Regions from separate parts of the Leclercia sp. CFBP8987 genome, predicted to be linked through region 1. Evidence: predicted binding sites of a transcription regulator. Region 1 holds the regulator's gene; each other region holds the start of a gene.
The links. The regulator LexA, encoded in region 1, represses DNA repair genes until DNA is damaged. The targets are predictions, from matches to a motif close to TNCTGTATGTACATACAGNA.

Region 1 (9,853 bases):
GATCGCCGGCCCGGTGGCCGCCTACAGCGTGCCTGCAAATATCGGTGAAATCACCCTCACGCTGACCAGTATTGTCAATAAACAAACCAGCGTATTTGCCCCGAACGTGCTGATTCTGGATCAGAACCTGACGCCATCGGCTTACTTCCCGAGCGAATACTTCACCTACCAGGAGCCGGGCGTGATGAGCGCGGACCGCCTGGAAGGGGTCATGCGCCTGACGCCAGCGCTGGGTCAGCAAAAACTCTATGTGCTGGTGTTTACTACCGATAAAGATCTGCAGCAAACCACCAAACTTCTCAACCCGGCAAAAGCCTATGCCAAAGGCACCGGCAACGCCGTACCGGATATTCCGGACCCGCTTGCCCGCCACGTTACCGAGGGTGAGCTGAAGCTGAAAGTCTCGACCAACAACGCCTCCAGCGTGCTGGTCGGCCCGCTGTTTGGCTCTTCCGGCCCGGGTCCGGTCACGGTGGGTAACACCGCAGCGCCAGCTCCGGTCTATGCCGCGCCAGTCGCTGCACCGGCTACCGCTGCTGCCCCAGTCGCTGCCCCGGTTGCCGCGAAGAAGAGCGAGCCGGTGCTTAACGACACCGAAACCTACTTCAATCAGGCGATTAAACAGGCAGTTGCTAAAGGCGACGTCGACAAGGCGCTGAAACTCCTTGATGAAGCCGAGCGTTTAGGCTCGACCACTGCCCGTTCCACCTTTATCAGCAGTGTAAAAGGCAAGGGGTGACCGTCTCCCCACAGTGCTGATTTTGTCAGTAGTTTGGTGCGCCCTTACGGGCGCACTTTTTTTGCACGGTCTGCCGCTGTTGCATCTCTGTTGCGATAATGTTCGCTAGTTCACGTTTGCCCGCCCCCATTCCGCGTTTCTGCGATACAATAGCTTCACGTTATGTATCGGAGAGTCTGGCATGTCACACCCCGCGCTAACGCAACTGCGCGCGCTGCGTTATTTTGACGAAATCCCTGCGCTGGAACCGGAGCAGCTCGACTGGCTGCTGCTGGAAGATTCCATGACCAAACGTTTTGAGCAGCAGGGCAAAAAGGTCACCGTGACCCTTATTCAGGAAGGATTCGTCACGCCTGACGCGGTAGCGGATGAACTGCCGTTGCTGCCGAAAGAGGCCCGCTACTGGCTGCGGGAGATCCTGCTCTGCGCCGACGGCGAGCCGTGGCTGGCCGGGCGCACCGTGGTGCCGGAATCTACTCTTACCGGGCCGGAGCTGGCGCTGCAGCAGATGGGCAAAACCCCGCTGGGACGTTATCTGTTCACCTCCTCCGAGCTTACCCGTGATTTTATTGAGATTGGTCGCGATGCCGGGCTATTAGGACGTCGTTCCCGCCTGCGCCTGAGTGGTAAACCCTTGATGCTGACCGAGCTGTTTTTACCGGCGTCGCCGTTGTACTAAGAGGAAGATAAAATGGAGTGGAGTCTGACGCAGAACAAGCTGCTGGCGTACCACCGTCTGATGCGAACCGACAAGCCGATCGGGGCGCTGCTGCTGCTGTGGCCGACGCTGTGGGCGCTATGGGTGGCGACCCCCGGGCTGCCGCCGCTGTGGATCCTGGCGGTGTTTGTGGCGGGCGTCTGGTTGATGCGTGCGGCAGGCTGTGTCGTCAACGACTATGCCGACCGTAAGTTTGATGGCCATGTAAAACGCACCGCTAATCGCCCGCTGCCGAGCGGCGATGTCACCGAGAAAGAGGCGCGCACGCTGTTTGTGGTGCTGGTCCTGCTGTCGTTCCTGCTGGTGTTAACCCTGAATACCATGACCATCCTGCTCTCCGTGGCAGCACTGGCTCTGGCCTGGGTCTACCCGTTTATGAAGCGCTATACCCATCTGCCGCAGGTGGTGCTGGGCGCCGCTTTTGGCTGGTCGATCCCGATGGCCTTTGCCGCCGTCAGCGAGAGCGTACCCTTGAGCTGCTGGCTGATGTTCCTGGCCAACATCCTCTGGGCGGTGGCCTACGATACGCAATACGCGATGGTCGATCGGGATGATGATCTGAAAATCGGCATCAAATCCACTGCCATTCTGTTTGGTCGGCAGGACAAGCTGATCATCGGGCTTTTGCAGGTGGCCGTGCTGGGGCTAATGGTGGCAATTGGTTACCTGAACCAGCTGAACGGGGCGTTTTACGCGGCAGTCGCGGCGGCAGGCGTGCTGTTTATCTACCAGCAGAAACTTATCGCCAACCGCGAGCGCGAAGCCTGTTTTAAAGCGTTTCTGAACAATAACTACGTCGGTCTGGTGCTGTTCCTGGGGCTGGCGGTGAGTTACCTGGCGTAAAAAAAGCCGGGTGGCGGCTTCGCCTTACCCGGCCTACATATTGTGCCGAATCGTAGGCCGGGTAAGCGTGAGCGCCACCCGGCTTTTTTACGCACTACTCGCCCTGCGTCGCGCTCTCAATCGTTAAGCGCACGTCTGAGGTAATCAGGTCCGCCAACATCTGGTACACCTTCATCGTCTCGGCCGGCTCGGCATCACCGCTGTCGCTGATATAGCCCTCGTCGCGTAGCGTCAACACCAGCGAACTGAACACCGCTTTATCGAAGAACTCCGGCGCGTTGATGCCGTGCAGCATCGACAGGCGCTGTGCCAGGGTGCGGCTCTCTTTCTCCAGCGTCCCGCGGTTGATCGACGGGTTGGCGCTCAGCAGCCAGAAGGTAATGGCGTAGCGCTGCACGGTTTCGCGTGCCCCCGCCGCCAGCAGCTGCAGCGTGCGTGCCCGGGACGGATTGATCAGCAGAATGTCATCTCTCTGCGAAATCAGCTCCTGGCGGGTCAGCTCTTCAATCTGCTTATCCAGCACCTCTGCCAGCTCGTCGTTGTCCCAGCGCAGGAACAGCTCGGCTTTCAGCATCGGGTAGAGGGCAGTCACATGCTCCAGCAGCGCCTGACGGGTGATCTGGCGATGCTGGGTGATGATGGCCGCCATCAGCGAAGGCAGCATCAGCATATGCGCAATGTTGTTGCGGTAGTAGGTCATCAGTACCGCCTGCTCGCGCGGCAGAATGATGATATCGCCGATGGTGTCCTTCTCGACCTCGAACTTGTTCATCTGCAGCGCGTGCTCGAGCAACTCGTTGGCGCTGGCGGTCGGCACCGTGGCATCTTCCGCGTACGGCACGTTGCGCAACAGGTTCAGGTAGCAGTCGAGCTGCTCGAGCAGCTGTTCGCGGGTGAGCGAGCGCTGGCGAGAGCCCAGCAGGGCGGTAGAACACAGGTTCATGGCGTTAGCCGCCCCGGCGTTGTTAATACGCACCATCAGATCGGCAGCAATGGCATTCACCGTTGGCGTCAGCCAGGCCGGACGTACCGCTTCGATCGGATCGATAGACTCGCGCCACTCCGGTACCCGGTTGTTCAGGTAGGTCATCAGCGGCATCGGTTCACCGAAGTTGACATACCCCTGACCGAGGTTACGCAGCTTGCTCAGACCACGCAGCATCTGCAGCAGGCTCTCTTTCTCTTTGGTGGCGCCGCGCAGCTCTTTGGCGTAGGTACCCACTTCCATCACGTGCTCGTAACCAATGTAAATCGGCACCAGGGTGATTGGACGCGTACCGCCACGCAGCATCGCCTGAATGGTCATCGACAGGGTGCCGGTCTTCGGATCGAGCAAACGCCCGGTACGGGAACGGCCACCCTCCACGAAATATTCCACCGAGTAGCCACGGCTGAACAGCTCGCCCAGATACTCACGGAACACCGTCGAGTAGAGCTTATTGCCTTTAAAGGTACGGCGAATAAAGAACGCACCCAGACGGCGGAAGATCGGGCCTGCCGGCCAGAAGTTGAGGTTGATCCCCGCAGCAATGTGCGGCGGCACCAGCCCCTGGTGATAGAGCACGTACGAGAGCAGCAGGTAGTCCATGTGGCTGCGGTGGCAGGGCACATAGACAATCTCATGGCCGTCGTGGGCAAGCTGGCGCACACGCTCGGCGTTGTGCACGTTAATCCCCTGATAGAGCCGGTTCCAGGTAAAGCTCAGGATACGGTCGCTAAGGCGGATCATCTCGTAGGAGAAGTTAGCCGCAATCTCTTCCATCAGGGCGATGGCGTTTTGCTGCGCCTTCTCATGGGAGATTTTTTTGCTGCGCGCTTCGTCTTCAACGGCGCGGGCAATGGCTTTTGAGGCCAGCAGCTTATTAAACAGATCCTGACGCGCGGGCAGGCGTGGGCCTACCGCAGCCAGACGCTGACGGGCAAAGTGCATACGCGCCACGCGGGCCAGCTTCTGGGCGATGGTCTTATCCGTGCCGTGCTCATCGGCCATCCGGCGCAGTGAGACTGACGGCGAAAAACGGACAAAGCTGTCGCGGCCCAGCCAGTTGACGGCGAAAAACTTCTGCACCCCATTGAGCATGCGCAACGGCGGATTCTCTTCGCCCTTATCGCGCCCCGGACGACGGCCAAACATCACCGACACGGGGACCATCTGCACGTCCAGCAGCGGGTTGCTGCGGTGCAGATCGAGGTAGTCGTGGAACAGCTTGATCGACTCTTCTTTCGGCGTGTACCAGGTGAACACACGAGGGCCACCGTGGATAAAGATGTAGCGCGGCAGCAGGGTGCCGTCGATCTCCAGCGGCTCCAGCGGATCGGGAAGATCGTGCGCCAGGCATTGGGCGCGCAGCGTCAGCAAGTCTGCCTTCGAGTTATAAGGCAACACATACATAATAGGACGCGAGGTATCGAGTCCTAATTCCAGCGTGGGAACCGCCGGGATAGACTTGCTTTTTACCAGGACGCTTAATGGTAAATTAAGTAATTTGTAGTAAATTCGTGGCCAGCCAGACATAAACGATGTAAAGCCTCTGGTTAAAAATGCAATTGCGGCGCAAGGATAACAGAAAGCGCGCAAGATTTCTGTTGTTACCCGTCATACTTCCGGGGGCGGCGCATAGCGCTTAAGCCACCGTTTCTGACGCTATTTTCGAAGAAAGGTTTCTTTTAATGGCCAATAATACCACTGGGTTAACCCGAATCATTAAAGCTGCCGGTTATTCATGGAAAGGCATCCGTGCTGCCTGGATCAATGAAGCCGCATTTCGCCAGGAGGGGGTTGCGGTCGCCGTGGCGATTATTATTGCCTGCTGGCTGGATGTTGATCCTATCACCCGCGTATTGCTGATTGGCTCGGTGATGTTGGTGATGATAGTCGAAATTCTGAACAGTGCGATCGAGGCGGTAGTCGACCGCATTGGCACTGATTTTCACGAGCTCTCGGGCCGGGCGAAAGATATGGGCTCTGCCGCGGTGCTGATGGCGATTATCGTTGCGTTGTTTACCTGGGTCACGCTGCTTTGGGGACATTTACGATAAGCCTTCAGAAACCGAACAAGTCTCTGGTTTTTTATGCGGTTTGTGGTTCCAAAATCACCTTTAGCTGTATATACTCACAGCATAACTGTATATACACCCAGGGGGCGGAATGAAAGCGTTAACGACCAGGCAGCAAGAGGTGTTTGATCTCATTCGGGATCATATCAGCCAGACGGGTATGCCGCCGACGCGTGCAGAAATCGCGCAGCGTCTGGGCTTCCGTTCTCCAAACGCCGCTGAAGAGCACCTTAAGGCACTGGCGCGCAAGGGTGTGCTTGAGATTGTCTCCGGTGCGTCTCGCGGTATTCGTCTGCTGATTGAAGCCGAAGAGGGCCTTCCGCTCGTCGGTCGCGTCGCCGCTGGTGAACCGCTGCTGGCGCAACAGCATATCGAAGGCCACTATCAGGTCGATCCTGGCATGTTTAAACCGAGCGCAGATTTTCTGCTGCGCGTAAGCGGCATGTCGATGAAAGACATCGGTATTCTCGACGGCGATCTGCTGGCGGTGCATAAAACGCAGGACGTGCGTAACGGCCAGGTGGTTGTGGCGCGTATCGACGACGAAGTGACCGTTAAGCGCCTGAAAAAGCAGGGCAATACCGTACAACTGCTGCCGGAAAACAGTGAGTTTTCCCCGATTGTTGTCGACCTGCGTGAAAATAACTTCTCCATCGAAGGCCTGGCGGTTGGCGTCATCCGCAACGGTGAGTGGTTATAACTGCTTTCTGACAGACTGCGGCCCTGTCGCAGTCTGCTTCTTCTGCTTCTTCTGCTTCCGGCGAACATTCTCATGTCTCTCCTGACTGCTTCCGATAAGGCGTTGTGGCGTCTTGCACTTCCTATGATCGTCTCCAATATCAGCGTCCCTCTGCTTGGGCTGGTGGATACGGCAGTAATTGGTCATCTCGATTCGCCCATCTATCTGGGCGGTGTCGCCATCGGCGCGACGGCAACCAGCTTCCTGTTTATGCTGCTGCTCTTCTTGCGCATGAGCACCACCGGGCTTACCGCCCAGGCCTATGGCGCGAAAGATCCGCTGCGTCTGGCCCGGGCGTTGGTACAGCCGCTGATCCTGGCTCTGGGTGCCGGATTATTGATTGTGCTGTTGCGCACGCCACTTATCGATCTGGCCCTGCATATCGTCGGTGGCAGCGAGGCCGTTCTCCATCAGGCGCGACGCTTCCTTGAAATACGCTGGCTCAGCGCCCCGGCATCGCTGGCTAACCTGGTCCTGCTGGGCTGGCTGTTGGGCGTTCAGTATGCCCGGGCGCCGGTGATCCTGCTGGTGGTGGGTAACCTGCTCAATATCGTGCTGGATCTCTGGCTGGTGATGGGTTTGCAGATGAACGTGCAGGGCGCGGCCCTGGCGACCGCTATCGCAGAATATGCCACCCTGGCGATCGGCCTGTGGATGGTGTGGCGGGTGCTGGCCCTGCGCGGTATTTCGCTGGCGTTGCTGAAGGCAAGCTGGCGGGGCAATATCCGCAAGCTGCTGGCCCTCAATCGCGACATCATGCTGCGCTCGCTGCTGCTGCAACTCTGTTTCGGGGCGCTGACGGTAATGGGTGCGCGGCTGGGGCCGGAGATTATCGCCGTCAACGCCGTGCTGATGACCCTGCTGACCTTTACCGCCTACGCCCTGGATGGCTTCGCCTATGCGGTCGAAGCGCACTCCGGGCAGGCCTATGGTGCCCGGGAAAGCGGTCAACTGCGGGAAGTGTGGCGGGCGGCCTGCCGTCAGTCCGGCCTGGTGGCGCTGGCCTTTGCGCTCATCTATGCCCTGGCAGGCGACAACATCATTGCCCTGCTGACCTCGCTACCCGAGCTGCGCGCGCTGGCGAGCCACTATCTTATCTGGCAGGTGGTGTTACCGGTGGTGGGCGTCTGGTGCTATTTGCTGGATGGCATGTTTATCGGCGCAACCCGCGGAGCAGAGATGCGCAACAGCATGGCCGTGGCGGCCGCCGGGTTTGGCCTGACGCTGTTCACCCTACCGTGGCTGGGTAATCACGGTCTGTGGCTGGCTTTGAGCGTGTTCCTGGCCCTGCGTGGGCTCTCTCTGGCGTGGATTTGGCACCGGCACTGGCGCAACGGAACCTGGTTTCTGTAGCGGCTTCGCTTGGCCAAATGGTAAAAGATTCCGAATAACAAACCTAACGCCGCAGGCTTATCTATAATTATTATCACGTCCAGCACGAAACGTATTTTAGGACGAACTTAACCTTAACGACCGAACGAAGAGGAATCGATGATGAATAAAGACCAAGTCGGCGGTAACTGGAAGCAATTTAAAGGTAAAGTAAAAGAACAGTGGGGCGATCTGACTGATGACGATATGACCGTCATTGAAGGTAAACGTGACCAGCTGGTGGGTAAAATCCAGGAACGCTATGGTTATGAGAAAGACCAGGCGGAGAAAGAAGTTGGTGACTGGGAAACCCGTAACAACTATCGCTGGTAATTAACCTATACCCGCAGGTACACGGATGTACGCCCAGGGCGACCTTTCAGGTCGCCCGTTTTTTTGCCCTCAGCGCGGCTTTTTCTTCAGCTGGATAGAGTGATCGTGCTGACAATCTTCCTGATGGCGACAGGCTTCCACTTCCACGCAGTTGCGGCACAGACCGTGCGCTTCAATCACGTTGTGGCGCAGAGCAAACCCCATCTTCGCTGCCAGGGTATGCATGATATCTTCCACCCCTTCAGCGCCTTCTTCCTTCACGCTGCCACAGCGGTCACAGATAAACATCGCTGAGGTGTGAGTCGGCTGATCGAACAGATGGCACAGCACGTAGCTGTTGGTCGATTCCACCTTATGTACAAAACCCTGCTCGAGTAAAAAATCGAGCGCCCGATAGACGGTAGGCGGTTTAGCCTGCGGCTCGCTTTCGCGCAGCAGGTCGAGCAGGTCGTAGGCGCTGATGGCCCCGTTTTGCAGGCTCAGCAGACGCAACACTTCAAGGCGCTGCGGAGTCAGGCGCACATTGCGTTGCGCGCACAGCTTTTCGGCTTGCGCTAACAGTGCCTGCATTGTGGTCGTTTCCATTTTGCACCTCGAATAACGTGGAATAACAAACCGCCAGTTTACCATGTTCTGGCCTAAACGCCGAGATCCCCCGGGTGTGCTACCCTGACGAAAAACCACAGGGGATGAAAAGATGAAAAGACCTGACTGTATTCGGCACTGGCGCGAAGTAGAAGGCGCTGACAATTCAACCTATCCCGACAGCACAGAGCGTTTCTCCATTGGCGCACCGCTGGCCCGAGCACTGGGGCTGGGCCGCCTCGGTATCCATCATGAGCGCCTTCCGCCCGGGCGCCGTACTTCGTACCCGCATGCCGAAAGCGACGAAGAAGAGTTCATCTTTGTGCTCGAAGGTTATCCCGAAGCCTGGATCAACGGTTATTTATGGAAACTGGAGCCGGGGGACAGCGTCGGTTTTCCTGCCGGGACAGGGGTCTGCCACACCTTTATTAATAACACCAGTGAAGAGGTACGGTTATTAGTTGTGGGAGAAGCGAATAAAAAATATAACCGTATTTATTATCCGCTGAATGCGGTATATGCCGCCACGCGCGAAGATCGCTGGATAGATCATCCGCCGCAATTTTTTGGTCCTCATGATGGAAAACCAGGGCAAAAGTAATTTCTTGTTCTATACATATTAAAGAAATAAGGAAATCAATAACTTAATCTAATACTAAAGTTTAGATAAATTCGGCTTCTCATACTTTTTTCACAAAGGACGTATGCCCCTGCGCGGTATTTAGCCGCCGGGGTTTATTCACCCACAATAAGTCAGGTGTCCTGTGAAAATTAAATTCAAACTTTCTGTGGCGGGAATTGCCACCGCTTTTCTTTTGCCTAATCACGCTGGAGCAGCAAATAACTGGACGGAAGCACGCGGCGATGCCATGGGTGGGACGGGCGTTGCGGCGGCGCATTATAGCAGCGGGGTGCTGATTAACCCGGCCCTGTTGGCAAAATCGCAAGCAGAGGATGATGTCGCCATAATATTTCCCTCGGTCGGGGCGCAAATCAGCGATAAAGACAATCTGCAGGACAAGATCGATGAAATCAGCGATGAGATCCGCGCCGATCGGGAGATGATCGACGATCTCACCGTGGCGCAGATCCTGGCCGATCCTCAGGGGACGCTCAGCGATCTTCAGGGCGCAGCAGGCAGTCTGGCCGATCAGCTGGAGTTCCTCGAGGGCAAAACCGCCCACGGCAACGCCGGGGCAGGAATAGCCGTCAGTATTCCGGGCTCGGGGCTGTCGCTGGCGTTTGTCGCTAAGGCCAATGCCCATGCGCGCGTCAGTTCGGAGATCGATCCGCAAGATATTGCGTTCCTGCGCAGGTTGCAGGGCAATGCAGGGATGACCAACCAGATGGCGCTGGGGGCGGCGCGAAACGGCAGCGATGTGATTACCCGCAACCTTAACTCTGTCGCCCTGGGCAGGGCGGCGATCGTCTCTGACTACGGCGTGGCGGTGGCCCGCCAGTTTGAGTT
Region 2 (9,853 bases), 2.0 Mb from region 1:
CAACATGGCGTCAATCTGGTGCATCTTGAAGACGTGATCGGCGCAATTACCCTGCTATTACAGGCCCCGAAGGGCGGGCACATCTATAATATATGTGCGCCCTCTCATCCAACACGCAGTACATTCTATCCGGTGATGTCGCGTCAGCTTGGCCTGGCAGCGCCGCACTTCCACGATGCCCCCGGAGCGGGGAAGGGCAAATTGATTGATGGGAACCGCATCTGTCATGAACTGGGATTTGAGTATCTCTTTCCCGATCCGCTGGTTATGCCAATGGAGTAACGCCGCTGGCGGAGCGTAAGCGCACCACAAGGGGGTGAGCATGAAACCGCTGCTGGATGTCCTTATTATCCTTGATGCACTGGAAAAAGAGGGGAGCTTTGCTGCGGCGTCGGCAAAGCTGTTCAAGACCCCCTCTGCGCTCAGCTACACCGTTCACAAACTCGAAAGCGATCTGAATATTCAGATCCTGGACCGTTCCGGTCACCGGGCGCGCTTTACCCGCACCGGGCAGATGCTGCTGGAAAAAGGGCGGGACGTGCTGCATTCGGTGCGTGAGCTGGAAAAACAGGCCGTCAAGCTGCATCAGGGCTGGGAAAACGAGCTGATTATCGGCGTGGATGATACCTTCCCGTTTTCCCTGCTGGCACCGCTCATCGAGGCCTTTTACGCGCGACACAGCGTTACCCGTCTCAAATTTATCAATGGCGTGTTAGCCGGTTCCTGGGAGTCGCTGGTGCAGGGCCGGGCGGATATCGTCGTTGGCGCGCTGCATGAGCCGCCCCGGCTCAGCGATTTTGGCTTTGCTTGTCTCGGGCAACTGGAGCAGGTGTTCGTCATCGCCCCACACCATCCGCTGGCCCAGGAGCCGGAGCCGATCAACCGGCGGGTCATCAAAAGTTATCGCGCAATTGTAGTGGGTGATAATTCATTACCGGGCTGTACGGCCTCCTCCCAGCTACTGGACGATCAGGAAGCCATTACCGTATTTGATTTTAAAACCAAGCTGGAGCTGCAAATTAGCGGCTTAGGCTGTGGCTATCTGCCGCGATATTTAGCCCAGCGTTTTATAGAAAGCGGTGCGTTGGTCGAGAAACAGGTCATCGCTCAATCCAGTTATGATTCCGTATGGATAGGCTGGAATGAGCAGACCGCCGGGCTTGCCAGCGCATGGTGGCGGCAAGAAATTTTAGCAAATAGTGCTATCGCTGCCCTTTATGCGCAGGGCGCAGCTGAGAAATCAGCGGATTAATAAAAAATTTAACTTTAGGATGCCTTTCGATCTCTTGCATTTTTACTATCATTTAGGGAAAATGCGCCGCAGCAAACATGGAATAATCGACGATATAAAAGGCGTCGATTATTTTTTTTTGCATGTAAGAAAACCATTAAATCCAAGAGGCCGGGCTTCGTACCGGATAGATATTTACTAAAATCCGACAGTTGTTGTCGCTGAGGAAGAAAGAAATGGGGCAATCATTCGCTTACGTGGCGGTATTCACCGTAAAGGAGAATAACCATGTCGCATAACGCAACTCCAAAAACCTCTCGCGTGGAATTACGTAAAACGCTTACGTTGATTCCGGTTGTTATGATGGGCCTTGCCTATATGCAGCCGATGACGCTGTTCGATACGTTTGGTATCGTTTCAGGCCTCACTGACGGTCACGTTGCAACGGCGTATGCCTTTGCGCTGATCGCGATCCTCTTTACCGCGCTGAGCTACGGCAAGCTGGTTCGCCGCTTCCCGTCCGCAGGTTCTGCGTACACCTATGCTCAGAAGTCCATTAGCCCGGCTGTTGGCTTTATGGTGGGCTGGTCATCCCTGCTGGACTACCTGTTCATGCCGATGATCAACATTCTGCTGGCAAAAATTTACTTTGAAGCGCTGGTGCCTTCCGTACCTTCGTGGATCTTTGTTGTGGCGCTGGTGGCCTTTATGACCATCTCTAACCTGCGCAGCATCAAGACCGTGGCCAACTTCAACACCCTGATTGTTATTCTGCAGATGGGTATTGTGGCGGTCATCGTGGGTCTGATCATTTACGGCGTTTCTCACGGTGAAGGCGCAGGTACGCTGACCAGCACCCGTCCGTTCTGGTCTGAAGGCGCGCATGTAGTGCCGATGATCACCGGTGCGACGATCCTGTGCTTCTCGTTCCTCGGCTTTGACGGCATCTCTTCTCTGTCTGAAGAGACCAAAGATGCTGAGCGTGTGATCCCGCGCGCTATCTTCCTGACGGCGTTGCTGGGCGGCATCATCTTTATCGGTGCCTCTTACTTCCTGCAGCTGTACTTCCCGGATATCTCTCGCTTCAAGGATCCGGACGCGTCACAGCCAGAAATCATGCTGTATGTCGCCGGCAAAACCTTCCAGTGGGGCGTGCTAATCTTCTCCAGCGTCACCGTTCTGGCATCCGGTATGGCGGCACACGCGGGCGTTTCCCGTCTGATGTACGTGATGGGGCGTGATGGCGTGTTCCCGACTCGCTTCTTCGGTTATGTTCATCCGAAATGGCGTACCCCGGCATGGAACGTGCTGCTGGTGGGTGTGATTGCTCTGATGGCAATTAAATTTGACCTGGTTACTGCTACGGCGCTGATTAACTTCGGTGCGCTGGTTGCCTTTACCTTTGTTAACCTCTCCGTGATCTCTCAGTTCTGGATCCGTGAGAAGCGCAACAAAACGCTGAAAGACCACTTCAACTACCTGCTGATGCCGGTATGTGGCGCGCTGACTGTGGGTGCGCTGTGGATCAACCTGGAAGAGAGCTCAATGGTTCTGGGTCTGATCTGGGGTGGTATCGGTCTGATTTACCTGGCATGCGTAACCAAAAGCTTCCGCAACCCGGTTCCTCAGTACGAAGATGTCGCATAATTAATTGACTGCAAAGCCCGTAGGCCCGCGCAAGCGTAGCGCCGCCGGGCAAAAAAAAGCCGGAGACATCGCCTCCGGCTTTTTTGTTTTCTCGGGTTACACAATCTCCTGCGCATACTGATACAGCGCTTTTAACAGCGCCTGCTTTTCAGCATTCCCTTCATACTCACCGTACAGCATCTCCAGCTCCTGGGCGTAAGCCTGCAAATACTCCGGCGTAAACACGTTGCGGCGATGCTGTAACCACTGTTCCTGCTCGGCCTCATCCAGGGTGCCGGGGAAATTACGCGCCCGGTAGTTAAAGATCAGCTTGTTAATGCGCCGATCGGCAAAAGTGATATCCAGGGCGGGCAGGTTACGGGGATCGGTCTGCAGCACGATATTCATGGCAGAGCGGTCAGCGTCGCTGAAAAAGCCGTTATAGAGCTGAGCATCGACGTTCTCTGACGGAACGAACGGCTCCGCTTCGGCAAAAATCGCCACTACCTTCTCGCGCACCTGCGGGTTATCCCGCAGCAGTTTCAGGTTGTCCAGGCAGTGCTGACGGTTGATGCCCAGCCGTTCGGCATCGTCCGGGCGCAGGGTATTGGCAGGAGCCAGCACCGGGCACTTATTGATATGCACCAGCTTCACCGGCACCGCGGCATCATCGCCCAGCGCCTCTTTTGGGGTGTACAGCCGCTCGCGCAGGTTGTCGCTATCCAGTGTCAGCAGGGGGGTAATATCCCCGGCCAAATCCACCATAATCACCGCGTTGCGGTTGTCCGGGTGCCAGGCCAGCGGGGCCACCCAGCTGGTATTTCCGCGCCAGGCGCCAAACATCCCGGAGATGTGCATCAGCGGCTTCATCTGCGGCACGTCAATCAGGGTGATGAGTTTCTGCTTACTGCGATGGCTGAGCAGGTACTCAAACAGCTTCGGCTGCCGGGTCTTCACCAGCTTCGCCATGGCGATAGTGGCGTAGACATCGGCCATCGCGTCATGAGCGTTGCTGTGTTCAATGCCGTTCGCGCGGGTCAGATGTTCAAGGCGGAAGCTGGGTAACCCGTCTTCGTTTTCGGGCCAGTTGATCCCTTCAGGACGCAGGGCATAGCAGGCGCGCATCACATCCAGCAGATCCCAGCGCGAGTTCTTGTTTTGCCAGCTCCAGGCATAGGGATCGTAGAAGTTGCGGTAAAAAATATGCCGGGTCACTTCGTCATCGAAACGCACGTTGTTGTAGCCCACCACGCAGGTGTTAGGCACGGTAAACAGGTCATGAATGCGACGGGCAAACTCAGCCTCATTTACCCCTTTTTCCCGGGCTTCCTGCGGCGTGATGCCGGTGACCATCACCGCGCCGGGCTGAGGCAAATAGTCATCGGCGGGTTTGCAAAAGAACACTTCCGGCTCGCCGATGATATTGAAATCGGCATCGGTGCGGATGGCGGCGAACTGGGAAGGGCGATCCAGCGAGGGGCTGGTGCCAAAGGTTTCGTAGTCGTGAAATAAAAATGTAGGCAGCGCGGCGGAGTCAGACACCAGTAATACCATCCTGTTTATGAGTGACACCACTATGGTAAACCATCCCGCCTGGCACGCCGAAGGAAAAGCGCCGTCAGCCTGCAAATTTGCGAAGCATTGTCCGGAAAAAACCTGCGTGCTGTCACATTTTTTTGCAATTATTCCAGGTATCCAGCGGAAAACTTACGTAAAAAGGGCAACGATTTTAAATGACCTGAGGATATACCGTTGAAACGCCGTCTGTTTATTGCTGTTTCTTTACTCACTTTGAGCATTTCTTCCGCGCTGGCTGCCGACCCGATTAATTATGCGCCGCAGCCGCCAGCTATCCAGGCCGGTTCCTGGGTACTGATGGATTACACGACGGGGCAGATTTTAACGGCGGGCAACGAACATCAGCAGCGCAATCCGGCCAGCCTGACCAAGCTGATGACCGGCTATGTGGTGGATCGCGCCATCGACAGCCATCGCATCACCCCGGACGATATGGTCACGGTTGGTCAGGATGCCTGGGCCAAGGGCAATCCGGTATTTGACGGCTCCTCGCTGATGTTCCTGAAGGCGGGCGAGCAGGTTTCGGTGCGTGACCTCAGCCGGGGCCTGATTGTTGACTCCGGCAACGATGCCTGCGTGGCGCTGGCCGATTACGTGGCGGGTGGGCAGCCACAATTCGTCACCATGATGAATGATTACGTCAAAAAGCTGAATCTGCGCGATACCCATTTTGAAACGGTGCATGGTCTGGACGCGCCGGGCCAGCACAGCTCGGCATTCGATCTGGCGGTGCTTTCCCGGGCCATTATCCACGGTGAACCGGCGTTTTATCACATGTACAGCGAGAAGAGCCTGACCTGGAACGGTATCACCCAGCAGAACCGTAACGGCCTGCTGTGGGATAAGTCCCTTAACGTCGATGGCCTGAAAACCGGGCACACCTCCGGCGCCGGTTTTAACCTGATTGCCTCAGCCGTGGACGGTCAGCGCCGACTGATTGCCGTCATCATGGGGGCCGGGAGCCCGAAAGGCCGCGAGGATCAGGCGCGCAAGCTCCTGCACTGGGGACAGCAGAACTTCGATACCGTGCAGATCCTGCGTAACGGCAAGCAGGTGGGCATCGAGCGCATCTGGTATGGCGATAAAGAGCAGATTTCGCTGGGCACCGATCAGGACTTCTGGCTGGCGCTGCCGAAAGCGGAGCTGTCGAACATCAAAGCCAAATATGTGCTGGATAAAAAAGAGCTCGAAGCGCCTATCGCCGCGCATCAGCGGGTCGGGGAGATCGAGCTGTACGATCGCGATAAGGTGGTCGCCCACTGGCCGCTGGTGACCCTGGAAAGCGTCGGTAAAGGCGGGATGTTCTCACGCCTGAGCGACTATCTGCACCATAAAGCCTGACGGCAGAATGAGCAGGCTGGCGACTGTGCGAGCCTGCTCGCATAATAGACAGGTCATCATTGTTAAACCGCTTTTCTCTGCATTAGAGTGTATGTATATACAGTAACCAATCGGAGGCAGCATGGACTACAGCATCAAGCACCAGAATAAACGCAAAATCGCCGGTTTTCATATGGTTGGCCCCTGGGAGCAGACCGTTAAGCAGGGTTTTGAGCAACTGGTGATGTGGGTAGATGGCCGACATATTCAGCCGCTGGAGTGGGTGGCGGTCTATTACGATAATCCTGATGAAGTCCCGGCGGAAAAATTACGCTGCGACACGGTTGTCACCGTGCCGGACGATTTTGTCATCCCCGCTAACAGTGAAGGGGTGATCCTCACCGAAGTGGCCGAAGGCGATTACGCGGTAGCCAGCGCCCGCGTTGAGAATCACGACTTCGCCACGCCGTGGAACCTGTTCTTCGACAGCCTGCTTGAAGATGTCGATTACCAGATCGCGCCGAAACCCTGCTTCGAACGTTACCTGAATGACGGTAACGCCGACGGCTACTGGGATATTGAGATGTTTATTCCGGTCCAAAACCGGGTGGCGTAACGCTGCACGTATGCTTACGCTTCACAGGGTTTTTCTGCCGGATGCCACCGCTCCGGCAGAAAACGCAGTACAATCAGGGTTTGCCGTAATGCTGGAGAGCGTGTGCGCCCCGACAAAACTCTGACGCCCTTTGAAATCCGACTGTATCGCCACTACCGTACCGTGCACGGATGCCGTATCGCGCTGGCGTTTATCCTCACCTTTTTACTGGTGCGTCTGCTGGACGTGCCGGAAGGCACCTGGCCGCTGATTACGCTGGTGGTAATCATGGGCCCCATCTCCTTCTGGGGTAACGTGGTGCCACGCGCGTTTGAGCGCATTGGCGGCACCATTCTGGGTTCGGCGCTGGGGCTGATTGCCCTGAAGCTGGAGCTGTTCTCCCTGCCGCTGATGCTGCTGTGGTGCGCAGTAGCGATGTTCCTCTGCGGCTGGCTGGCGCTCGGCAAGCGACCCTATCAGGCGCTGCTGATTGGTATCACCCTTGCGGTGGTGATTGGCGCGCCGCAAGGGGATATGCACACCGCGCTGTGGCGAAGCGGCGACGTGATCCTCGGTTCCCTGCTGGCGATGCTGTTTACCGGGATCTGGCCGCAGCGGGCATTCCTGCACTGGCGTATCCAGATGGCGAACTACGTCACTGCCTTTAACCGGGTTTATCAGGCGGGCTTTTCTCCCAACCTGGTTGAGCGTCCGCGGCTGGAAAAACATCTGCAAACCATCCTTAACGACGTGGTAAAAATGCGCGGCCTGATCACCCCGGCCAGTAAAGAGACCCATATTCAGAAAGCGATCTTCGAAGCGATCCAGACCGTCAGCCGCAACCTGGTCTGCATGCTGGAGCTACAGATCAACGCCCACTGGGCTTCCCGGGCCAGTCACTTTGTGATGCTGAATGCCCGGACCTTAAAAGAGACGCAGCAGATGACGCAGCAGACGCTGCTCACCATAGCCCATGCGCTCTATGAAGGTAATCCGCAGCCGATTCTGGCCAATACCGAGCGGCTGAACGAAATCGTTGCCGAGCTGCGACAGCTGATAAACGATCAACGCAGTGAAAACGTGGCGGAAACGCCTATTCATGGCTATGTATGGTTGAGCATGGAACTTGCGCGCCAGCTGGAGCTGTTGTCACATCTTATCTGCCGGGCATTGCGCAAATAAAAAGCGGCTATGCACGGTTGTGATGGCTGCTGCTTCGATTCAGCAGAAATTGAGGTTATGATAGGGACAAAGGAAAAATTATTGTCATCAGCAATCGCTGTCAGTAAGGTTAACGGCATCGCGGTTGTTTAAACGAATCCGAATCTCACATTATCAGGGGTGTAAAAATGGAAACTACCAAGCCTTCGTTCCAGGATGTTCTGGAATTCGTCCGCCTGTTCCGCCGCAAGAACAAACTGCAACGTGAAATCCAGGACGTTGAGAAGAAGATCCGTGACAACCAGAAGCGTGTTCTGCTGCTGGACAACCTGAGCGATTACATCAAGCCAGGCATGAGCGTTGAAGCCATCCAGGGCATCATCGCCAGCATGAAAAGTGACTACGAAGACCGCGTCGATGACTACATCATCAAAAATGCTGAGATCTCTAAAGAACGTCGTGAAATCTCGAAAAAGCTGAAAGTCATGGGCGAGATGAAGCACGCTGAAGCCAAAGGCGAATAAGCGCCACTGAATGAATAAAAGCCCTCTGCTCCGGCAGGGGGCTTTTTTGTTGCCCGGATCAACCGATGCGGATCACCGGTTTGATGGTTAAACCCCGCTCGCTGTCTGCCGCGGCCTGGTTTATCTGGTCGAAAGCGTAAAAACGCATCAGCTTGTCGATGGGGAATCGCCCCTGCATATACAGCTCAACCAGCTGCGTGATGAAGAGATCCGGAATACTGTCTCCCTCAACAATGCCCCGCAACACTTTGCAATTTTGCATCATGTCATTCATATCCAGTGAAAAGGTTGTGCCCGGTTTTGACGCGCCGACAATCCCGCACAGGCCGCGCGGACGCAGTGCCTCCACCGCGGCACGCACTATCTCCGGGCGTCCGGTAGAATCCAGACTGAAATCCACGCCGTCGCCGGTGATCTCCCGGATGGCCTGGACCGGATCCTGCTCCCGGCTGTTAATGACATGCGTGGCGCCCAGTTCACGGGCCAGTGCCAGCCGTTCAGCAACCACGTCAATGGCGATAATGGTGGTGGCACCGGCGACATGAGCCGCCATCACGCCGCTCAGGCCAACGGTGCCGCCGCCAAATGCGGCAAAGGTGCTACCTGCTTTTACCTTTAACGCATTCAGTACCGCCCCGGCACCCGTCTGGATCCCACACCCCAGCGGGCCCAGCATTTCCAGCGGCGCGTCAGGACGTACCTTCACCACATTACGCTGATCCACCACCGCAAACTCGGCAAACGAGGACTGGCCGAAGAAACGGTCATGAAGTAGCTGGCCATCATTGCCACAAAGGGCATGACTGCCGTCGCAACGCTGGCCGGAAAAATTCAGGGCATTAAAGTTCTGGCAGCCGGCTGGCGCGCCTTCAAGGCAGGGGCGGCAGGTTCCACAGGATAAAAACGTCAGCACCACATGATCGCCTACGGTGACCCTCTGTACCTCTGCGCCAATGGCGGTTACCACCCCAGCCCCTTCGTGGCCGAGCACAACAGGCTGCGGAACCGGATATAAACCATCCCTGGCAACCATGTCGGTATGGCACATCCCCGTCGCCACGATACGAACAATGACCTCATGGGGCCGCAGCGATTGGAAGCGAACCGTTTTCAGCTCAAACGGGCCACCGGGCTGACGCACCACGGCAGCACGGAAGGGCAGGGAACGTACATTCTGACCAGACATACTCTTTTTCCTTGATTACATTCCCAGCTTCACGTCTACGAGGACCGAACGCTTCTGGGTGCGAATAATATTGACGGCTTCCTCAAGAACGACGGGCAGCATCTCGGCGCGGTCAACCGCCATCGCCCAGGCCTGGCCTGACGCGGCAAGTGCCGACATATCGGGTGATGACGTAAAGGTGGTGGCCGGGATCTGCGCCATTTTTGCGGCGTAGCCTTCGGGGTAGAGCGCTCGGGTTCCGCCTGCAACGGCCCCCCAGCCCGCGTTATTACCGATCACCACCAGCACGGGCAGCTTCATCACCTCTGCAATGTGATGGCAGACCGCCGGATTGGCGAAGAGGTATGAACCATCACCGACGGCGGCAACGATCAGCGCCTCGCGATCCGCCAGCTGAAGCCCCAGTGCGATGGGGAAGGCTTCTCCCAGCCCGCCGGAAAGCGCCTCCTGGTAATAACTTTCAGGGTGGGTGAATCTGGCGAACTGCGGGAGGGTCGTTAGCTCAGAGGCAATTTTCGCGTGATATTTATTGGCGAGTTCACCGAGGCAATGGCTCAGCCAGGGTTTACCAATCGGGCCAGTCCGGCCGGCCGTCAGGATCGTCTCCCGCTTCTCTTTTTGTTCCTTATTAT
Region 3 (9,297 bases), 1.6 Mb from region 1:
AAAACCTGGTTCCATAATGATCGCCCTCTTCAAGCTCTGACAGAACTTATCAAGACGACAGTATCTGATATGTTAACCGGAATCCATGCGGGATGTGGGCGGCAAAGCCTATATCAGAACCGTGCAAAGAAGCTCATTATTGAGTGTGATGCCGGGTGCCTCCCGGTGACGCTGCGCCAGACCGCAGAATCGCGCTACTCACTTGCCATGTCTAGTCGCCCCGCCGCATAGGGGGATTCATCACAGGCACAGCCTAGTCCTCTTCCTGCCATAAAGCTATTTTTATCTGTGTATTTATTCAGTATAACCAAAAAGACCAGCGGTGCTGTGCTGGCTAAAGTCATATAAAACAAAAAGGCCGCCAATCGGCAGCCTTAGAAATCTGTGGTAATTGGACTGTAGTGCCGGGTGCCTCCCGGTGACTCTATGCTAGATCACAGAATCGCGTCATTCACCTCCAAGTCTAGTCGCCCCACCGCATAGGGGGATTCACCACAGGCGCAGCCTAATCGCCTTTCTTCAACAAAGCTAACTTTATTTACTCAGTATGAAAAAGAAAAAGGCCAGCGGTGTTAAGCAGTCCAGAATCATGTAAAACAAAAAGGCCGCCAATCGGCAGCCTTAGATATAGATGATACTGAGGTTGTGGTGCCGGGTGCCTCCCGGTGACCCTGCGCTAGACCACAGAACCGCGTTCTTCAAACCCGACTCGTTTTGCCTAGCCGCCCCACCGCTGAGGGGGATTCACCACCCGCGCACTGTACGTGGCTTGCATCTTTAAAGATACATATCATTTGCTATTTATTAATAATAAAAAAACCCCGCCGGAGCGAGGTTTCGTAATTTGTTTGATAAGAGCTTTTCGACGCTGCCATCGTGGCGCAGCTCTGCCAAGCATGAATGAATTATTCATCTTTCTGGCCCGTTTTCAACATAAATTGAAATATTTTTTAAGAGGCCTCTCAGTTTTGCTCCGTTTTCATCTGCCGGCACACGGTCAGAAACACCTTTGCCTGGAAGATTTCAAGGCACCACCGCACGCGCTTACGCGCTTCGCCGTCAGTGAGCCAGGGGGCCACGTGCTGCAACTCCCGCGTGATGTCGGACATCTTCTTGCGGGTGGTATAGAACTGCCGGCCAACCAGATACACCGGGTCGTGCAGGTCGAAGGTGTTCAGCATGATCTGCTCGATAAAGTCAGCATCATCGCGGCGCTCGCTCTCTTCGATCAGCGCTGACAGGGTCACCGGCCACAGAATGGACCGGGCACGCAGCGCTGCCTGAACGCCACGGAACCCCTCTTCCCTCGCCTGACCCAGCGCCTCAGTGATGCGCGACAGCTGAGTGTCCGACCACTCCGATTGCTTAACCTCAGACCAGAACTGGCTGAAATTCTCCAGACGGTATTGCGCGCGGGTTTTACCGCCGACGCATTCGCCCCAGACCGTCAGCAAGGATTTGATCCATGCAGACTGAACACTCTTAAGAGGCGTGAACTTCCCGAGGTAACTTTTTCTCGGTGCAGCAGCTGCTTTACCCAGACCTTCGATATGAATGCGGCGTTGACGTGGTGTCATCCTGTACTGCTCCTTAAGCCAGAACGCCGAGCGCAAATGCCCGGTCCAGCACTCTGATTATCATTTCCGGCTGAGTACCGTGCTTACGCTCGAATTTCACCGGATCGTCATGTAGTTCGGTATGGTGCTGGCGGCACAGGGGGATCACGAGACTGTCGTGCGCCTTCGTTCCCATGCCACCCTGGCCCCAGCCGATTAGATGGTGTGGATCATCTGACGGTCTGCCGCAGCACTCGCAGGGCTGCGTCTTAACCCATGCCAGATATTTGGGTTTGTCCCAGCGGGTCCGCTTTGGCCGCTTCATCAGGGTCTGAGGGGATTCGGGATCCACAAGTACGCTCACTACTGGCTTAATGGCTCGAACTTCAGGTAGCGCGCGGGCCTTGTCGGCGATGATGCTGGTGGCCGGTACCGCCGGTACGATCTCGCTCTCACGGTAAGTCTCTTTCACAGCTGTCAGGCGTAAAGCTTCGCGGGCAACTGATTCTGGCAGCGCATCAGTGACGCCGACACGAACAGCCCACCAGCACAACTCAGGCAGGGATATCTCGCGGGTCTTATCGATCGCCAGCGCCGACCGGGTAGTGTCCAGCACCCAGTCGATGACGTTCTGACGCGCCAGCTCCGCCAGGCGCTCGGTGAATTGTTCGCGCAGCTGGTTGTCGCAGTGGCCACAAAGAAGAATTGCGCCGGGCTCATGCCGCATGGTAGTCAGTTCGTGATAGTGGTAGTCGCTGTGCTGGTACTGGCATGTGCCGCCGCCGTGGCGCAGCAACCAGTATTCCAGGCCAGCCAGCCCACCAGCAGCGGTGATCACCTTTCCGTGGAGGAAGAACGGACGCAGCGCCGGGTTGGCCGCAAGCGGCTGGCGAAGATCAGGCACCCGCCCGGTCTCAAAGCTGGCCATACTGGCAGGCTGGCTCTCCACCAGCACGCGCCCTGAAATGAACATAGGCATCAGTTCGCTGCCGGGTTTCAGCAGCACTACGCCAAGTTCTCGGGCAATGACCGGTTTCAGCAATGCGCGCATTAGTCGATATCCCCGATGATAATCTGCCCTTCTTCGCCCCAGCGCTTCGTGACGCGAGAATCCCAGATGTGGGCGTCATCGGCATAGATGGCATCCATCAGGGCTTTCTCCAGGTTATCTTTGTCGGGCTTCTGCTGATGGGGTTTCCCCGCCATCTCCTGGCGCTTCTTCTTGCTCCAGCTCGGTGGCATCGGGAGGATAAACGTAATGTGCGCGCCTGCTTCCGGTAGTTCAACGCCCAGCAGCCGAACGTGATCGCAGAACGCACGGTACCGGAGAACTTCCGGCCGCTTTTTCCACTTATCGGACCTGGTCATTCTGGGCTTACCCATCGGGGTAATGTTGTATGTCTTCACGCTTCCCTCCAGAGCTTTTGCTGGAAGGTCTTATCCTGACGCGGGGCTCTGTTTGCCTCGGGCAGATAAGCGGTGAGCGTCCAGTGGATGAGATCGAAATCAAGGCTGCGCACAGTCCGCACGTCATTAGCGCGATAGCGGGCCTCGAGCTCGTCCACTTCTTTCGTCGTGAGCTGGGTGTGAATGAAGCTAGTTTTCTTCATGCCGTCACCAGTAAGTGCGCAGGCAAAAAGAAATCGCTGATTCCGAAAGGAACCAGTTTAAGTGCTTGTTTGGAAGGTTTTTGCGCCATGGTATCTCTCCAGTGGCGCAGCAGGTATAGGTTGTTCAGGCCTATGACGGGAGTTTAACAGAATTAAGCGAAACACGGTAACCTGCCCGCTCCAGCATCTGCGTAAAGAGAGTTGGCGACCCTACAATCTCATCATCCAGAAGCGGCGTAAACGACACCACATCACCTCGCCTGTACATCAGCGCACGGTCACATTCAGGAAATGAGTGCAGTCGTGCAACGATAACCCCATCGTGACATCTGATGACTGCATAACCCTTTTTTGGAAATTCTTCTTTTTGTTTCACCAAACCTCCCCTTCCACCCAGGAAACTAATTACATGCTGAATTAATAAAACCAGTCGTCAGCGCTTTCCCAGGTCTACTGGAAGATCTTTTCTACCTTCTTCTTCGCGTCCTTTTCACCGCCCAGAACACTTAACCCATCTGAGCCTGTTCGTCGTATAACCAGGGTGCAATCGCCTACCTGATCCTGCAGTCGTGTTAACAGTTCTTTTTCCAGAGCCGGGACAGCGCCCTTAGGAAGTTCTTTAGTTCTATCAATGCTTAACTCAACTCTCATAATAGCCTCCGCTGCATTAACTGTATGAATATACAGTATACCTATGGGCCGTTTTGATCAATGCTTTAGGCACACAAAATGCCGATAAGAATTATGAAAAATGAGAGCATAAGCCCGCTTGCCGCACTGTGTGCAAAGCGCTCGTTTAAGTCTGTAAAGTTCAATACGCCCCAACAGAGTCCCGCTTACAAGGGAAGAGTAACTTCCGTTTTGTGCCAAAAGCGGAAGTTGAGCATTAGTGAGTGCTAATGGATATTTGTCATGGATGAGGAACGTCGGATCGTTACCAATAGACAAACCTCCACCCCAGGAATTATTTTATAAGAAAGAAATATTAATCCAAAAGGACCTGGTCAATAAATGCGCCGTAAAAATGTGAACGATTATCAAGCTTTTATCGCCGTGGCCCGAGAAAAAAGCTTCACTAAAGCGGCCGCTCAGTTAGGTGTCTCACAGTCGGCGCTGAGCTACACGGTGAGGACTCTAGAAGCTGACCTTGGTCTTCGTCTTCTTACCCGTACCACGCGTAGCGTTTCTGTGACTGAAGCTGGCGAGCGGCTACTTTCCCGTATAGGACCCCATTTTGACGAAATTGAAAGTGAGATAGCTGCGCTGAGCGGATTGCGAGAAAAACCAGCCGGTACTGTGCGTATTACTGCCGTTGAACATGCAGCCGATACAATTCTCTGGCCTAAACTCGCCCCGGTGATGCTTGAGTATCCCGATATCAACATTGAAATTATCAGCGAGTACGGACTTAAAGATATTGTCGCTGAACGTTATGATGCTGGCGTTCGGTTGGGCGAACAGGTCGATATGGATATGGTTTCCCTGCCTCTTGCCAAGGATTTCCGTTTTGCAGTGGTCGCAGCGCCCTCTTATTTCAAGCGAAAAAACCATCCGGTAACGCCTCGTGATTTAAAAGATCATAGCTGTATCAGATTACGCCTGCCCACTCATGGCGGATTCTATACCTGGGAGTTTCGTAAGGATGAGACGGAAATTAAGGTCCGTATTGATGGACGAGCGACTTTCAGCACAATAAATATGATGAGGCAGGCCGCTCTAGATGGGCTGGGACTTGCTTATCTGCCGCTAGATTCCGTGGAGAACTACCTTGAAAACGGGATGTTAGTCCAGGTTCTTACTGACTGGTGTCCACCGCGCCCTCCCTATCATCTTTACTATCCCAGCCGTCTACAACATTCTCCGGCATTTGCACTTGTGCTCGAAGCACTCCGTGCCCCATAACCTTTGAGCACTGTTTTTCCTGGTCCATATCGAACTCAGTTACTTATAACCCTATTAATAAAACCTCCTTCTAAGCCCATGCGAAATTAAGCATCTAATTTCTCAATACTAAAGAGATTAAGATGGCCGCTGAAACAATCCATGTTCTTTCAGCGGCCAGGGCCGCCATCATGTATATGAAGGAGTCTTGCAATGAGTAAAAAAACAGGTGGGTTAAGTCGCCGTAATTTTATCCTGACGAGTTCAGTGGCCTCAGCAGGATTACTGATGGCGGGTCATGCTTCAGCCCTGCTCTCACCTACCCCTCGTACATCTGGCACCACGACACACGTAGATGGCGTCACAGTCAGCAGCGTCCTGTTCCGGAACAATGAAATAATGATGTCCGGAAACGTCTACGTCCCTCCGGATTTCAGCGAAAACCGTCAATACGCTGCTATTGTCGTTGTCCACCCAGGTGGTGGCGTTAAGGAACAGACTGCTGGCCTTTATGCCCTAAAACTGGCTAAAGAAGGATTTGTCACTCTGGCGTTTGATGCCTCCCATCAGGGGGCCAGTGGCGGATTACCGCGCTTTATCGATGATCCCATGAAACGCGTTGTCGATTTCTATAGCGCAGTCGATTACCTGACGACTCTCCCTTATGTCGATAATAATCGCATTGGCGCATTAGGTGTTTGTGCAGGTAGTGGTATCACGGTTAAAGCGTCAATGACGGAACGTCGAATCAAAGCGCTGGCAACAGTCAGTGCCGTGGATGTCGGAGCGGCGACCCGTAAAGGCTGGGAGGGAACAACATCTGAATCTGAACTCATTTCGACTCTGGATGCTGTTGCTAAACAGCGTACAGCAGAAGCAGCGGGCGGCGCACCGGTTTATGTCAACTATGTACCCAAATTGGGTGATACCAGTGCACCAAAAGATCTTCAGGAAGCTGCGGACTACTATCTGACCGAACGCGGAAAATATCCGACTTCTACCAATCAAATGCTGATGACAAGTATCAGTACGCTGGCGTCTTTCACCGGATTTGAAGGGGCTGATGTCTATTTAACACAACCACTACTGATTGTAGCCGGTAGTAAAGCAGGATCGCTCTGGCACAGCCAGGAATTACACAACACTTCGGCCTCTGTCCAAAAAACGCTGCATATCATTCCGGGTGCAACACATATGGACCTCTATGATGGTCAGGGTGCAACGGTTGCAGCGAGTAAGCTGGCTCCTTTCTTCAAGAAAAATCTCGCATAGGTATGACTTTCCATGAAACAAACTCCACTACTTGAAAGATTTCCACTTGGAAAAGGTGTGACGCTGCGCAACCGTATTGTGATGGCCCCGATGACGACCTGGTCGGGTAATGATGACGGCACGGTATCTTATGAGGAAGAAGCATATTATCGTCGACGCGTTCAGGACATCGGGCTGGTCATTACTGGCTGTACACATGTTCAGGAAAACGGCATTGGGTTTACGGGAGAGTTTGCTGCGTATGACGACAAATTTATTCCCGGTTTAAAGCGCCTTGCTATTGCTGCTAAAAGCGGTGGAGCACCGGCAATCTTACAAATATTCCATGCAGGTGTGAAAACCAGCCCTAAACTGGTTTCGGATATTGTAGCTGCAAGCGCTATTCCCGGTGACGCCGGTCCTTTCGCACCGTCCGTTACCCCTCGTGAACTGACATGCACTGAAGTCGAAACTGTTATTCAGGATTTCGGGGAAGCAACTCGTCGTGCAATAGAAGCAGGATTTGATGGTGTTGAGTTACATGGTGCTCATGGTTTTTTACTTCAGAACTTTTTCTCACCTCATTCCAACCGTAGAGAAGATCAATGGGGCGGCTCCCTTAAAAACCGTATGCGTTTCCCGCTCAGCGTCATTGAGAGTGTGCGTAAAACGATTGCTGAGCATGCAACCGATCCCTTCCTGATGGGATACCGCATTTCACTGGATGAGCATTACGAAGATGGGTTGCGCATTGATGAGTCGCTTCAGCTGGTTGACCGCCTGGTCGATGAGGGTATTGATTATCTTCATGTATCACTCGGTAATGCACTTGAAGCCAAACCAGTTGATGCACCGAATGGCTCCAAAGTCATCGAAATCGTGCGCAATCACCTTGCTGGACGTATACCTCTGATTGTTGCCGGGCAGTTGCGAACGCCAGAACAGGCCGAGGATGCTGTAAAAGCAGGGGTATCTTTGACGGCAGTAGGTCAGGGTATGGTTATGAACCCAGACTGGGTTAAATTCGTTGATGGCAAAGCTGAAGGAAAAATTGCTCTCAGTATTGCTGCATCAGACGTAGAGCAACTTGCTATACCCCAGAAACTCTGGCGCGTAATTGAGGAAACGACTGGCTGGTTTAACATCCGTTAAATACGGCCTAACCGTAATATGACAATTAGAATCAACTTACCTTCATAACCTGGAAAGTTCTTACATGGCCGGATTTCGGGATTAACTGGGTGACGGCCATGTAAATTTTATCTTATTCCTTTAAATCCTCTTCACACTAAAGGAACATTATTTCAGGCATAACATCCGCTTTTCGCTTATAGCCGCCCTAAAAATCCTTTCCGGGCGGCTTGGTGATAGTTAATTCTCAATCTTTAGTTTCATTTCGCCGTCATACGATTGGTGTAACGCTCCATGTCAAAGTCAATAACTGCCCGCTGGTCGCGGAAGACGCCGCAGCGTCCGTGGCGGATAAGATGGCCCTGCTTCACGGCAGCCCGAATGTATTTCTCGGCAGTAGTACGGTGCAGGCCGAACATGGCGACGACATCATTGGTCGTAGCGTGGCCATGCTTTTTCACCATCTCGATAATCCAGCTGATGAACAGGGTGCGTTCCCTGTGTGTTTTTGGTCTTGGCATCAGTCAGGCCCTCCCCGCCTGGCGCAGGCACTCTTTACGGCGTTTGGCGATCCAGGCAACCTCCACAGAGCTGCAGGCAATGCCGAACATGTCCGAATAAACCGCTGCAGCGCGGCGCCACAGTCCTTTTTCTTCCAGCGCTTTTGCCTTCTGCTCAGCAGCCTGCATCTTGATCGGGTCGCTTTTCTCCTCCATGCATGGAAGGATTACATCCGGGATATCAGCATGCGGCACCGCCGCATAGGTGTACTGGACGCTGTTACGTGAGCGTGTTATCACCCCATCATCACTCAGTTCGCGCAGCAGCTTGCCTGCTGTTGCACCTGACATATCCAGCGCTTCGGAAACGTCGCCGACAGCACAGTTCGGCTGGTAGCGAACGAAAATCGCCACCTGGTCTTTCTGGGTTAATGGTTTGGTCATTGGTCATCACTCGATTTAGTTGGTTAAACCTGCCGCCTTTCGGCGTTTGTACTCTTCCATCAGCAGCTGCGCCGGAGTTGGCCCTGCCGGGTGTTGCGGTGCTGCAAGCTGGCGACGTATCGGCGGTACCGAAAGGCCGTTACTGACGTGCTTGCTCCATTTTGTTAACAGCTTCTCTGCCAGTTTTTTCAGTTCCCCCTCTGTCATCTGGCGCTCCACGCCCGTTCTGCGCATTTCAATGCAGATGTGGTACAGCACCGGCTGCGGCCACGGATACTTATCGCTACCTGAGTACCGGTAGGACTCGTTACGCCAGCGGCGATACTCACCCATTACACTGTCGGACGTCAGGCCGAAGTGGTTGGCGCCGCTCTCTGAAACGAGCGATACAAACTCAGCGAGATCAGGCGGCCATGTGTTTCCAGCGGCACAACGTTCCATGCACTGCTGGCAGACCAGCTTGATTTGCTTTTCAGTCATCGAACCTATCTGGGCGATCCAGAGCGCCGACGGCTCCGCCCCATTCTTCTGCGTCCACCGGTTCGAGAATATTTCCCCCATGACCTGCCACAGGCGCCATGCCGTTTCCGTTGCCATCAAGTCCATTGCGACGTCTCCACTCTGCGTGGGCTGACTGAATCTGCTGAACAGCCCTGGATGCTGTAGGCTCTCCCCTAACTCCTGCATTGTCCTTACCTCCGGTTTCAGGTTGTTTTTTCGATCTCACCAGCACGATGTGCCGTGCGAATTTTTGCTCCCACTGAACCTGGGTGAATACCTTCCCCTCTGACTCCCAGTACGACGCGAACTCAGCGAGCTCTGTGGCAAGGTAATCAGGGTCAGGCAAAGCTATTCCCCACATCGCCGCGCGCTGGCGAAAATCTCTGGATGGCAGCCATGCGCTGGTCATGGTGAACTTACCGA

Region 2: the regulator LexA is predicted to act here: its motif matches at 5,862-5,881, upstream of sbmC (DNA gyrase inhibitor SbmC).
Region 3: the regulator LexA is predicted to act here: its motif matches at 3,836-3,855, upstream of SOM40_RS08790 (DinI-like family protein).

Annotation. Positions count from the first base shown of each region.
Region 1 covers NZ_CM188255.1:259,638-269,490, forward strand. Annotated here, with positions in the region: gene malM (maltose operon protein MalM) at 1-739, shown strand, start outside; gene ubiC (chorismate lyase) at 921-1,418, shown strand; gene ubiA (4-hydroxybenzoate octaprenyltransferase) at 1,431-2,300, shown strand; gene plsB (glycerol-3-phosphate 1-O-acyltransferase PlsB) at 2,395-4,815, opposite strand; gene SOM40_RS01240 (diacylglycerol kinase) at 4,971-5,339, shown strand; gene lexA (transcriptional repressor LexA) at 5,449-6,057, shown strand; gene dinF (MATE family efflux transporter DinF) at 6,130-7,449, shown strand; gene SOM40_RS01255 (CsbD family protein) at 7,591-7,800, shown strand; gene zur (zinc uptake transcriptional repressor Zur) at 7,870-8,385, opposite strand; gene SOM40_RS01265 (cupin domain-containing protein) at 8,498-8,986, shown strand; gene SOM40_RS01270 (conjugal transfer protein TraF) at 9,150-9,853, shown strand, end outside.
Region 2 covers NZ_CM188255.1:3,105,171-3,115,023, reverse strand. Annotated here, with positions in the region: gene SOM40_RS15160 (SDR family oxidoreductase) at 1-282, shown strand, start outside; partial or broken gene SOM40_RS15155 (LysR family transcriptional regulator) at 323-1,308, shown strand; gene yoeI (membrane protein YoeI) at 1,468-1,530, shown strand; gene SOM40_RS15145 (APC family permease) at 1,520-2,878, shown strand; gene sbcB (exodeoxyribonuclease I) at 2,975-4,411, opposite strand; gene dacD (serine-type D-Ala-D-Ala carboxypeptidase DacD) at 4,604-5,776, shown strand; gene sbmC (DNA gyrase inhibitor SbmC) at 5,898-6,371, shown strand; gene SOM40_RS15125 (FUSC family protein) at 6,474-7,532, shown strand; gene SOM40_RS15120 (DUF496 family protein) at 7,700-8,035, shown strand; gene SOM40_RS15115 (NAD(P)-dependent alcohol dehydrogenase) at 8,094-9,221, opposite strand; gene SOM40_RS15110 (thiamine pyrophosphate-requiring protein) at 9,237-9,853, opposite strand, start outside.
Region 3 covers NZ_CM188255.1:1,844,435-1,853,731, reverse strand. Annotated here, with positions in the region: gene SOM40_RS08820 (hypothetical protein) at 1-15, opposite strand, end outside; gene SOM40_RS08815 (hypothetical protein) at 963-1,577, opposite strand; gene SOM40_RS08810 (DUF968 domain-containing protein) at 1,591-2,607, opposite strand; gene SOM40_RS08805 (RusA family crossover junction endodeoxyribonuclease) at 2,607-2,963, opposite strand; gene SOM40_RS08800 (hypothetical protein) at 2,960-3,166, opposite strand; gene SOM40_RS08795 (hypothetical protein) at 3,297-3,542, opposite strand; gene SOM40_RS08790 (DinI-like family protein) at 3,617-3,817, opposite strand; gene SOM40_RS08785 (LysR family transcriptional regulator) at 4,178-5,068, shown strand; gene SOM40_RS08780 (alpha/beta hydrolase) at 5,261-6,319, shown strand; gene SOM40_RS08775 (NADH-dependent flavin oxidoreductase) at 6,332-7,450, shown strand; gene SOM40_RS08770 (DUF977 family protein) at 7,690-7,950, opposite strand; gene SOM40_RS08765 (PerC family transcriptional regulator) at 7,954-8,373, opposite strand; gene SOM40_RS08760 (replication protein P) at 8,389-8,934, opposite strand; gene SOM40_RS08755 (DnaT-like ssDNA-binding domain-containing protein) at 8,846-9,297, opposite strand, start outside.